Regions from separate parts of the Streptomyces sp. NPDC047000 genome, predicted to be linked through region 2. Evidence: riboswitches for the same ligand, from Rfam matches in the RefSeq annotation. Region 2 holds a riboswitch; the other holds the start of a gene.
What was found. Region 2 has a riboswitch for S-adenosylmethionine ahead of thrC (threonine synthase). Riboswitches for the same ligand answer to the same signal wherever they lie in the genome.
Positions count from the first base shown of each region.

Region 1: it holds a riboswitch for S-adenosylmethionine, as region 2 does, so the genes downstream of both, ABZ862_RS27650 (putative leader peptide) here and thrC (threonine synthase) in region 2, are expected to answer to the same signal.

Region 1 is NZ_JBEYWE010000021.1:42,463-47,285, forward strand. It holds gene ABZ862_RS27645 (DUF1684 domain-containing protein) at 1,087-1,848, shown strand; SAM riboswitch class IV at 1,936-2,048, shown strand; gene ABZ862_RS27650 (putative leader peptide) at 2,083-2,199, shown strand; gene ABZ862_RS27655 (ABC transporter substrate-binding protein) at 2,421-4,040, shown strand; gene ABZ862_RS27660 (ABC transporter permease) at 4,044-4,823, shown strand, end outside.
Region 2 is NZ_JBEYWE010000011.1:212,302-217,124, forward strand. It holds gene groL (chaperonin GroEL) at 1-241, opposite strand, end outside; gene ABZ862_RS19815 (cold-shock protein) at 689-892, opposite strand; gene ABZ862_RS19820 (MoaD/ThiS family protein) at 1,353-1,628, opposite strand; gene thrC (threonine synthase) at 1,625-2,908, opposite strand; SAM riboswitch class I at 2,927-3,083, opposite strand; gene ABZ862_RS19830 (glucosyl-3-phosphoglycerate synthase) at 3,247-4,191, shown strand; gene ABZ862_RS19835 (trehalose-6-phosphate synthase) at 4,386-4,823, shown strand, end outside.

The DNA of each region.
Region 1 (4,823 bases), on a different contig from region 2:
GACGCGTGGTCGCAGGACCGCTGCGGTCGCGTTCTCAGCGACCGCGTCGGCGTACGCGAACAGGCTCCCGCCTCATACGAGAAGGAGACGAGAGGAGAGGGGAGCCCTCAGGAGGTGGATACGACGATCCCTTGCCGCGTCAGCAACAACAAAACGCGCTGGAGACGTGCACCAGATCGATGTGGCGCCGCCGAGTGAGGTCCACGCGCGGGTTCATGAGACGGAAGTTCAGCAGAGGTCCACCACGTCGGTCAATAACCTTCCGGACAGGTCTTGCATCGCGGACACGGAGAACTCCCCCACCTGTTCGTGGAGATCGCACAGGCCGCATCACTTGCCTCTGAGGTGTGCGTCAAGGGCAGGCCTCCTGCGCGGCAGCCCCGGCCGGTCGTCCGCGCTCGGCCCGTTTCCCCTCGATCGGCAGCCCGGTGCTTCGTTGTCTTCCGCGGGCTGCGCACCCTGCTCGATCCCCCGGTGGCCACGCCCGAACAGCGGGCCCTGCAGACGGCCACCCCGGTGAGCGTCAGCGGGCGGCCGCGGAGCGGGCCGCGGCCGAGAACGTCAGCCGAGAGTTGCGGACGGTGCGCCGGGATGGGGTCACGCGGCCCAGGCACCGCGCGATACGGCGGCGTTCGAATGAGCCCGGCCCACCGAGGCCCCGCACGACGGCGGGGCCTCGGTACGGTCATCGCCTGCGTTGCGTCGGCACCACGGACAGGACACCGCGCTGCCGGTGAGGCCCGGAGGGTCGGCGTTCTCGTCCGAGAGCTGCTTCCGGGCGGTGTACGTCCTGGTCACCCCGGGCGCGGCCTTGGGGATCGCCGGACTGCTGTGGGGCATCGGCCTGTCGGGCCGCGACGCCGACGGTCCCCTGCCCGAGGAGGATCCGGTCGTCAGCGAGAACGGCGGCTCCCTCGGTGCGCGGCGTAGCGCCGACCGGCGCGCCGTCGTGGCCGAAGGGCGGGCGAAGGCGGAGGCGCACGGCTGGTCGCTGCGGGAGACCCGTCATCGCGCTCGGCCAGCAGCGCGGGCACGTCGGCACTCCGTCCGGCTTGGCCGACAAGTTCGCCCGCTTCGTCCGGCACGATGCGCTCGACGGCCCGGCTCGCCGCCCCGCACGGGTTCCTGGCGATCACCGGTCTGCACTGGCTCGACGACCGGCCCCAGCGCTTCCCGGACGCGCCCGGCGCGTGGCACACCGGCCCCGAAGGCGTCGTCGTGGACCTCGACGAGGGCGAGGAACTGGTCGTCGCCGGAACGCCGGTGCGCGGCGAGCACCGCTTCGGCGTGCTTCCCGAGCGCGGCGGTGTCGACGCCGTCTGGGGAGACGCCGTCATCGAGGTCGCCCGGCGCGGAGGCCAGGACATCCTGCGCCCCCGGCATCCGGACGCACCGCTGCGCACGGCCTTCACCGGAACACCCGCCTACGCCCCCGACCCGCGCTGGGCCGTGACCGGCCGGTACATCCCCTTCGACACACCGCGACCCACCACCGTGGGCGCCGCGGTCGAGGGCCTTGAGCATGTCTACGACGCTCCGGGCAGGGTCGAGTTCGAGCTCGACGGGCGCCCGCTGTCGCTGACCGCGTTCCCCGGCCACGGTGCGGGCCGGCTGTTGGTGCTGTTCACCGACGCGACCTCCGGGGTCACCACCTACGCCGCCAACCGGGCCCTGGCGCTCGATCCGTCCGCCGCCGACGGCACGGTCGTCCTGGACTTCAACCGCGCCACCAACCTGCCGTGCGCCTACACGGACCTGGCCACCTGCCCGCTGCCCCCGGCCGAGAACCGGCTGCCGGTGGCGATCGAGGCCGGCCAGCAGATCCCCCGCGAGCGCGGCGGCTCCTGAGCCGGACGCACTCCCCTCCCGGCCCCCTGACAGGGCGTCCTTGTGCACCATTGACGTATGACAAAACCGCTCCGTACGATCACGAGCGGCATTGAGCGTCAGCGTCAAGCCCTGGCTCGCTGACCGGCAACCCTCCCACGCGGTGGGGTGCTCCAGGTGAAAGCCCGGCGGGATCACCGACGATCCCGCAAGCGCGTGGCCTCGAAACCGGGGCCGGACATGTGGAGGACCGACATGCGGCACGGTGGTGACCTCAGCGCCCGCTACGCCGGCGCCACCGTGTTCTCCCGCCTCTCGCGTCGGCGCCACATCGACCTCAAGCGCTCGACCAGCTGTCTCTGTCAGGCCTGACGGCCCTTCCCGCCGCAGGCCTCGGTTCGGCACCTGCCGTCGCCGCACCCGCCTGCGCCTGCGCCTGATCTCCGTCTGTCTTTGATCCCCGTTTCCCCTCGATCCCCGTCTGCACAGCGCTCCCCCGGCACCGGCATCGCGCCGGCCGGGGCCGCACGCCCACGCACGGCCATGCCCTACACCACACCCGTGCCTGGTGACACGAGCAGGAGAAGCCCTCCGTGACTGCATTTCCCGATGCCAGAACCCCCTGGTGGGCGGCACTGACCGCCCTTGTGACCACCAGCGTCCTGCTGACCGCCTGCGGCTCAGGCGGCGGCGATTCCGGCAACAGCGCCGGGCAACCCCGGTCCGGCGGCACCCTGACCTTCGCGGTGGGCTCGGACGCCGGCTGCGTGGATCCGCAGCAGGTCGCCAGCAACGAGACCGTCTACTCGGTGCGCCAGACCGTGGACTCCCTGACGGACCAGGACCCCCGGACCGGAAAGATCGTGCCGTGGCTGGCGAAGAGCTGGGACGTCAGCTCCGACGCCACCACATTCACCTTCCGTCTGCGCTCGGGCGTCACCTTCAGCGACGGCTCGAAGCTGACCGCGCAGGTGGTCAAGGACAACTTCGACGCGGTGCCGAAGCTCGGCGCCCTGGGGACTCTCGCCGAGGGCTATCTGAGCGGCGTCAAGAGCACCGCGGTGGTCGACCCGCTCACCGTGAAGGTGACCTTCAGCCAACCCAACGCCCAGTTCCTGCAAGCCACTTCGACGCACTCGCTCGGTATCGAGTCCTCGGCCAGCGTGAAGAAGACCCCACAGCAGAAGTGCAGCGACGGGGTGATCGGATCCGGGCCCTTCGTGCTGAAGCAGTACGTTCAGAACCAGTCGCTCACCCTCGCCAGGCGCACCGGATACGCCTGGGGTTCCTCGCGGTGGTCCAAGAAGGGCGAGGCATACCTGGACAAGCTGGTGTTCAAGGTCGTGCCGGAGGCGGGTGTGCGGGCCGGCAGCCTGCAGTCCGGCCAGGTCGACGCCGTCTCCAGCGTCGGCAAGGCCAACGAGGCGGCCCTCAAGGGCGGCCAGGTCACCCTCCAGCGACGGGCCAACCCCGGCGTCGTGTTCGGTCTGGGCCTCAACAACTCACGGCCGCTGCTCAAGGACGCCAAGGTGCGCCAGGCGATCCTGTACGCCATCGACCGGCAGCAGATCGCCGACACCGTGTTCCCGACCGGCACCCAGCCGGCCACCAGCGTCCTCGCGCACACCACACCCGACTACACCGACCTCGCCTCCCGTCTGGCCTTCGACGCCGCCAAGACCAAGTCCCTGCTGGACGGCGCCGGCTGGAAGACCGGAAGCGACGGCATCCGCGCCAAGGACGGCAAGAAACTCAGCCTGACCGTCAAGTGGTTCCCCAACGCGGCCACCAACCAGCCCGCGCTGGAACTGATCCAGCAGCAGCTCAAGTCCGTCGGTGTCGACGTGGTCCTCAAGCAGCTCCAGGTCACGCAGTTCGCCCCGACCCTCCAGTCGGGTGACTTCGACGCGGTGTGGGGCAACATCACCCGCGCCGACCCGGACATCCTGCGCAGCTCCTTCTCCACCAAGCTGGCCAACTTCTACCACCTGCCTCCGAGTTCCCTCGACACGGCGCTGTCCGAGCAGGCCGCGACCATCGACGCGGCCAAGCGCGGGCAACTGGTGGTCCGGGCTCAGGAGTCGATCGTGCGGAACGCCTACTACGCGCCGGTGGTGGAGCTCCAGACCCAGCTCGGCGTGTCGAAGAAGGTGCACGGCCTGGACTTCGACGCCTCCAGCCGGCTCCAGCTGCACGACACCTGGATCGGCTAGCCCATGCGCCGCTATGTGATCAAGCGGCTTGCGCAGGCGGTCGGGGTGCTGTGGGCGGCGTACACGGTCTCGTTCCTGGTGCTGGACTGTCTGCCGGGTGACCCGGTCACGGCGATGGCCGGTGCCGGAATGGACTCGGGGCAGGTCGATCCCGAGCAGCTCGCCGCCCTGCGGCACGAGTACGGCTTCGACAAGCCGGTGCTGGTGCAGTACGCCGAATACCTCGGCCGGGCGGTGCGCGGGGACTTCGGCGACTCGGTGTCCACCGGTCGGCCGGTGACCTCGACGCTGGCCGACGCGCTGCCGCAGACGCTGCAGCTGACCGGCGCGGCCCTGTTGCTCGCGGTGCTTCTCGGCGGCGGCCTGGCGGTGCTGGCGACATACATCGCCCGGCGCTGGCTGCGGCAGCTGCTGCTGTCACTGCCGCCGCTGGGGGTGTCCGTCCCGACGTTCTGGGTGGGACTGCTGCTGGTCGAGATGTTCTCCTTCCGGCTGCACTGGTTCCCCGCGTTCGGCAACGACGGATTCAAGGGGCTGGTACTGCCGGCGCTGACGCTGGCCGTGCCGACCGGCGCGCAGATCGCGCAGGTGCTCGCCAAGAGCCTGCTCACCGCGCTGGACCAGGCGTATGTGGAGACCGCCCGGGCCAAGGGCGCGGGACGGTGGCGGGTGCATCTGCGGCACGCCCTGCGCAACGCGTCCCTGCCGGCGCTGACGGTCGTCGGCCTGCTGGTGGGGCAGCTGATCGCCGGTTCGGTGGTCGTCGAGACGGTGTTCTCCCGC
Region 2 (4,823 bases):
CCGTCTTCTTGGCGACTTCCTTGACCAGCTCGGCGCCGATCTTCTCGTACGGGTCCTCGAGCTCGATCTCCTTGGCGATGGACACACCGTCGTTGGTGATCGTGGGGGCGCCCCACTTCTTCTCGAGGACGACGTTGCGGCCCTTGGGGCCGAGCGTCACCTTGACGGCGTCCGCGAGCTGGTTCATGCCGCGCTCGAGGCCGCGCCGCGCCTCCTCGTCGAACGCGATGATCTTGGCCATGTGAAGTGGTCCCTCCAGGACTGGGGGTGATTCCTTCGGACCGCGCCCGCGCCCGCGACGGACGGCTCGCCGGCCTGTGGTTCCTTGCCCCACGCGGCCTGCGGGCCTCACCGACCCGGTCCTTCGTTGTCACTCTCACCTTCAGAGTGCTAACGCCAATGATTAGCACTCGGCCCTGCCGAGTGCAAGCGCCTTGGGGGAGGGTCGGTCGCGGCTCAGCCACCGGCGAACGCCCGGCGGGCCGCCCCGGGACGGTCCTCGGACCATCCTCAGACCATCTCCGGTCCGCCCTCGAACCGCCCCGGACCACCCCCGGACAACCCTCGGGCCACCCCCGGACAGCCCTCGACCCGCGCCCCGGACCGCACCGGCCCGTGCCCCCGGCGGCACGAAGGGCCCGCACCCAGGAGGGTGCGGGCCCTTCGCAGAAAAACAGGCGGAAGACGTTCAGGCGGTGAGGCGGACCATATCGGCCTGCGGGCCTTTCTGGCCCTGCGAGATCTCGAACTCGACGCGCTGACCCTCTTCCAGGGTGCGGTAGCCGTCCATCTGGATCGCGCTGTAGTGGACGAAGACGTCCGCACCACCGTCGACCGCGATGAAGCCGTACCCCTTCTCCGCGTTGAACCACTTGACGGTGCCCTGAGCCATGCCTAACTCCCCTATTACTGGCCCTTGCACAGATCCACACCTCGCGGATCCGGGTCAGACCTCACCCCCCATGGATTGGGGGCGTGCGCCGGAACGCGTCGACCGCGGCCGAATGTATCTGCCCAACTGCCCTGTGCAACAGGTCAACTGGACGAGAAATCTGGGCATGACCGGTCGGGAATCTCCCGAGAATTCGCCCGAATTCAGGGCAAGTCGGGCCCCATAAATGGCGCATAAGGCTTAAAAGGCTCGCACACTTTGGCTGTTTCTTGCCGTTCGCCCAGCGGGCCGCGAGGGCCTCCGCTCCGAAGATCAGGAGCGCGTTCCCCAACTCTACCGCGTCTAACCCAACTGAATTGCCTCCTCCGTTTCTCTCACGGAGGAGGCAATCGGGTGAACGGTGCGTGAGCGGCGTTACCGTAGGTAACGCGTACGGCTCGGCGCGGGACGCTCCGGGGGCTCAGCCGCCCGCGACGGCGGGGATGATCGACACGCCCGCCCCGTCCGGCGTCACGGTCTCCAGGCCCTGCTCGAAACGGACGTCGTCGTCGTTGACGTACACGTTCACGAACCGGCGCAGCTTGCCCTGGTCGTCCAGGACGCGGGCGGCGATGCCGGTGTGGTTCTTCTCCAGGTCGGTGATGACCTCGGCGAGGGTCGCGCCCTCGGCCGGCACCTCGGCCCGGCCACCGGTGTAGGTGCGCAGGATGGTGGGGATGCGGACGGTGACGCTCATGCGAGGTTCGCCTCTCGGAAGGAGTCCAGGGTGGGCCGGATGGTGGCGGTCAGGCCGGTCCCGGCCACCGCGTCGAGGGTCTTGAGGCCGTCGCCCGTGTTGAGGACGACCGTGGTGAGCGCGGGGTCGAGGACGCCGTCGTCGATCAGCTTCTTCGTCACGCCCACCGTCACCCCGCCCGCCGTCTCGGCGAAGATCCCCTCGGTACGCGCCAGCAGCCTGATCGCCTCGACGACCTCGGCGTCCGTCACGTCCTCCACGGCACCGCCGGTGCGGCGCGCGATGTCGAGGACGTAGGGGCCGTCGGCCGGGTTGCCGATGGCCAGCGACTTGGCGATGGTGTTCGGCTTCTGCGGCCGTACGACGTCGTGCCCCGCCTTGAACGCGGTGGACACCGGCGAGCAGCCCTCGGCCTGCGCACCGAAGATCTTGTACGGCCGGTCCTCGACCAGACCCAGCTCGATCAGCTCCCGCAGGCCCTTGTCGACCTTGGTGAGCTGCGAGCCGGACGCGATCGGCACCACGATCTGGTCGGGCAGCCGCCAGCCGAGCTGCTCGCAGACCTCGTACGCGAGGGTCTTGGAGCCCTCCGCGTAGTACGGCCGCAGGTTGACGTTGACGAAGCCCCAGCTCTCGCCCGCCGGGTCGCCGATCAGCTCGGAGCAGAAGCGGTTCACGTCGTCGTAGGTGCCCTCGATGCCGACGAGGTCGCCGCCGTAGACCGCGGCCATGACGACCTTGCCCTGCTCCAGGTCGTGCGGGATGAACACGCACGAGCGCAGTCCCGCGCGGGCCGCGGCCGCGCCCACCGCGCCGGCCAGGTTGCCGGTGGAGGAGCAGGAGAGCGTGGTGAAGCCGAAGGCGCGGGCGGCCTCCAGCGCCTGGGCGACGACGCGGTCCTTGAAGGAGTGCGTCGGGTTGCCGGAGTCGTCCTTCACGTACAGCCCGCCGGTCACACCGAGTTCCCGGGCGAGCCGGTCGGCCTTGACGAGTTTCGTCCAGCCGGGGTTGATGTTCGGCTTGTCGGCGACGTCCGCGGGGACGGGCAGCAGCGGCGCGTAACGCCAGATGTTCGCGGGTCCCGCCTCGATCCGCTTACGGAGCTCCTCGGCGTCGTAGGACGAGAAGTCGTAGGCGATCTCCAGCGGGCCGAAACACTCCTCGCAGGCGAAGAGCGGGCCGAGCGGGACGCGGTGACCGCATTCGCGGCAGCTCAGGGCGGCGGCGGGGCCGAGGTCGACGCCGGATTCCGTGGTACCAGCAACTGTCTGCGCAGCCATGTGAGGCGAGGCCCTTTCTCCTCATCTTCCTCACGGCGCACTTCGCCGTGAGACGGATTTGGCACCTTCCCTCGCCGGCAGCCTCGTCATGGATCTTTCCTGGATCCCGAGACCGGTCGTAGGGGGGTTGCCGGGGCTTCACCGGGCCGTGTCCCTCTGCCCCTCTGGATGAGCGCTATGCGGTTGTGAACGCCGGAGACCTCGGACATGCGATGGTCATCCGCGTTGTTCAAGACTGTAACCGACGGCCAGGACAGTTGAGATAGTCGTCCGAACCGCGAGATGGATCACACGGCGACGTGTGACCGTGACGCCGTAACAGTGAGGAGCCGCAGACTGTGCTGGAAGAAACCGAGCGCTGGCTGAACGACCGCTCCTGGTCCGTGACCGATCGCCCGCTCCACCAGATCATGGCGGCGAAGCAGCGCACGGGTCAGTCGGTGTCCGTCGTCCTGCCCGCCCTCAACGAGGAGGAGACGGTCGGCGACATCGTCGCGATCATCCGTCACGACCTGATGCAGCAGGTCCCGCTGGTCGACGAGATCGTCGTCGTCGACTCCGGGTCCACCGACCGCACCTCCCAGGTCGCCGCCGCGGCGGGCGCCCGGGTCGTCCACCGCGACCACATCCTGCCGCGCATCCCCGCCGCGCCCGGCAAGGGCGAGGTGCTGTGGCGGTCGCTCCTGGTGACGAGCGGGGACATCGTCTGTTTCATCGACGCCGACCTGAAGGAGTTCTCCTCCGACTTCGTCTCCGGCATCGTCGGCCCGCTGCTCACCGACCCGGGGGTCGACCTGGTCAAGGCCATGTACGACCGGCCGCTCGGCGGCGCCACCGGGCAGGGCGGCCGGGTCACCGAGCTGATGGCCCGCCCGCTGCTCAACATGCACTGGCCCCAGCTGGCCGGTTTCGTCCAGCCGCTCGGCGGCGAGTACGCGGCCCGGCGCCGCCTGCTGGAGCGGCTGCCGTTCCCGGTGGGCTACGGCGTCGAGCTGGGCATGCTCGTCGACGCGCTGCACCTCGTCGGGCTCGACGCACTCGCCCAGGTCGACGTGGGGGTGCGCAAGCACCGGCACCAGGACGGGCAGGCGCTGGGGCGGATGGCCGCCGCGATCTACCGCACCGCCCAGCTGCGGCTGGCCCGCGGGCATCTGATCCGGCCGTCGCTCACGCAGTTCGAGCGGGGCTCGGACGGGTTCGAGGCGCGGACGTACTCGGTGGACACGGAGGAGCGTCCGCCGATCACGGAGATCGAGGAGTACGCGGAACGGCGCGTCGCCTGACGACGGGGGCGGGGTGCCGCCCGGCGGGGCGGGCGGCGCGCCGCCCTGCCGTGGCGCCCCGCCGCGGCCGTCGTCCTCTCCGCCGCCGGCCGGCGGGAGCGCTGTTCCCTGTTCCCCCCGGCACGGTGTGCACGCGCGCACAGTGTGAGTGACCATACGTTTGGCCCCCCGTCCGGCGGGCTAGGTCTGGGCTTATGGCCACTACGTCAGACAGCGCAGCCCCCACCGTGCTGGTCGCCTCCAATCGCGGTCCCGTCTCGTACCAGGTGCACGAGGACGGTTCCCTGCACGCGAAACGCGGCGGCGGCGGTCTGGTGTCGGGGCTCTCGGCCATCGGACCGGACGCCGGCGCCCTGTGGGTGTGCTCGGCACTCGGTGACGGGGACCGGGAGGCGGTACGGCGCGGCGTCGGCGAACCCGGCGTGCGGATGCTGGACATCCCGGCCGACGTGCACTCCGACGCGTACAACGGGATCGCCAACTCCGTGCTGTGGTTCGTGCACCACATGCTCTACCAGACCCCGCTGGAGCCGGTCTTCGACACCGGGTTCCGGCGCCGGTGGGCGTCGTACGAGGAGTACAACCGCGCGTTCGCGGCGGCGCTCGCCGAGGAGGCGGCCGACGGGGCCGTG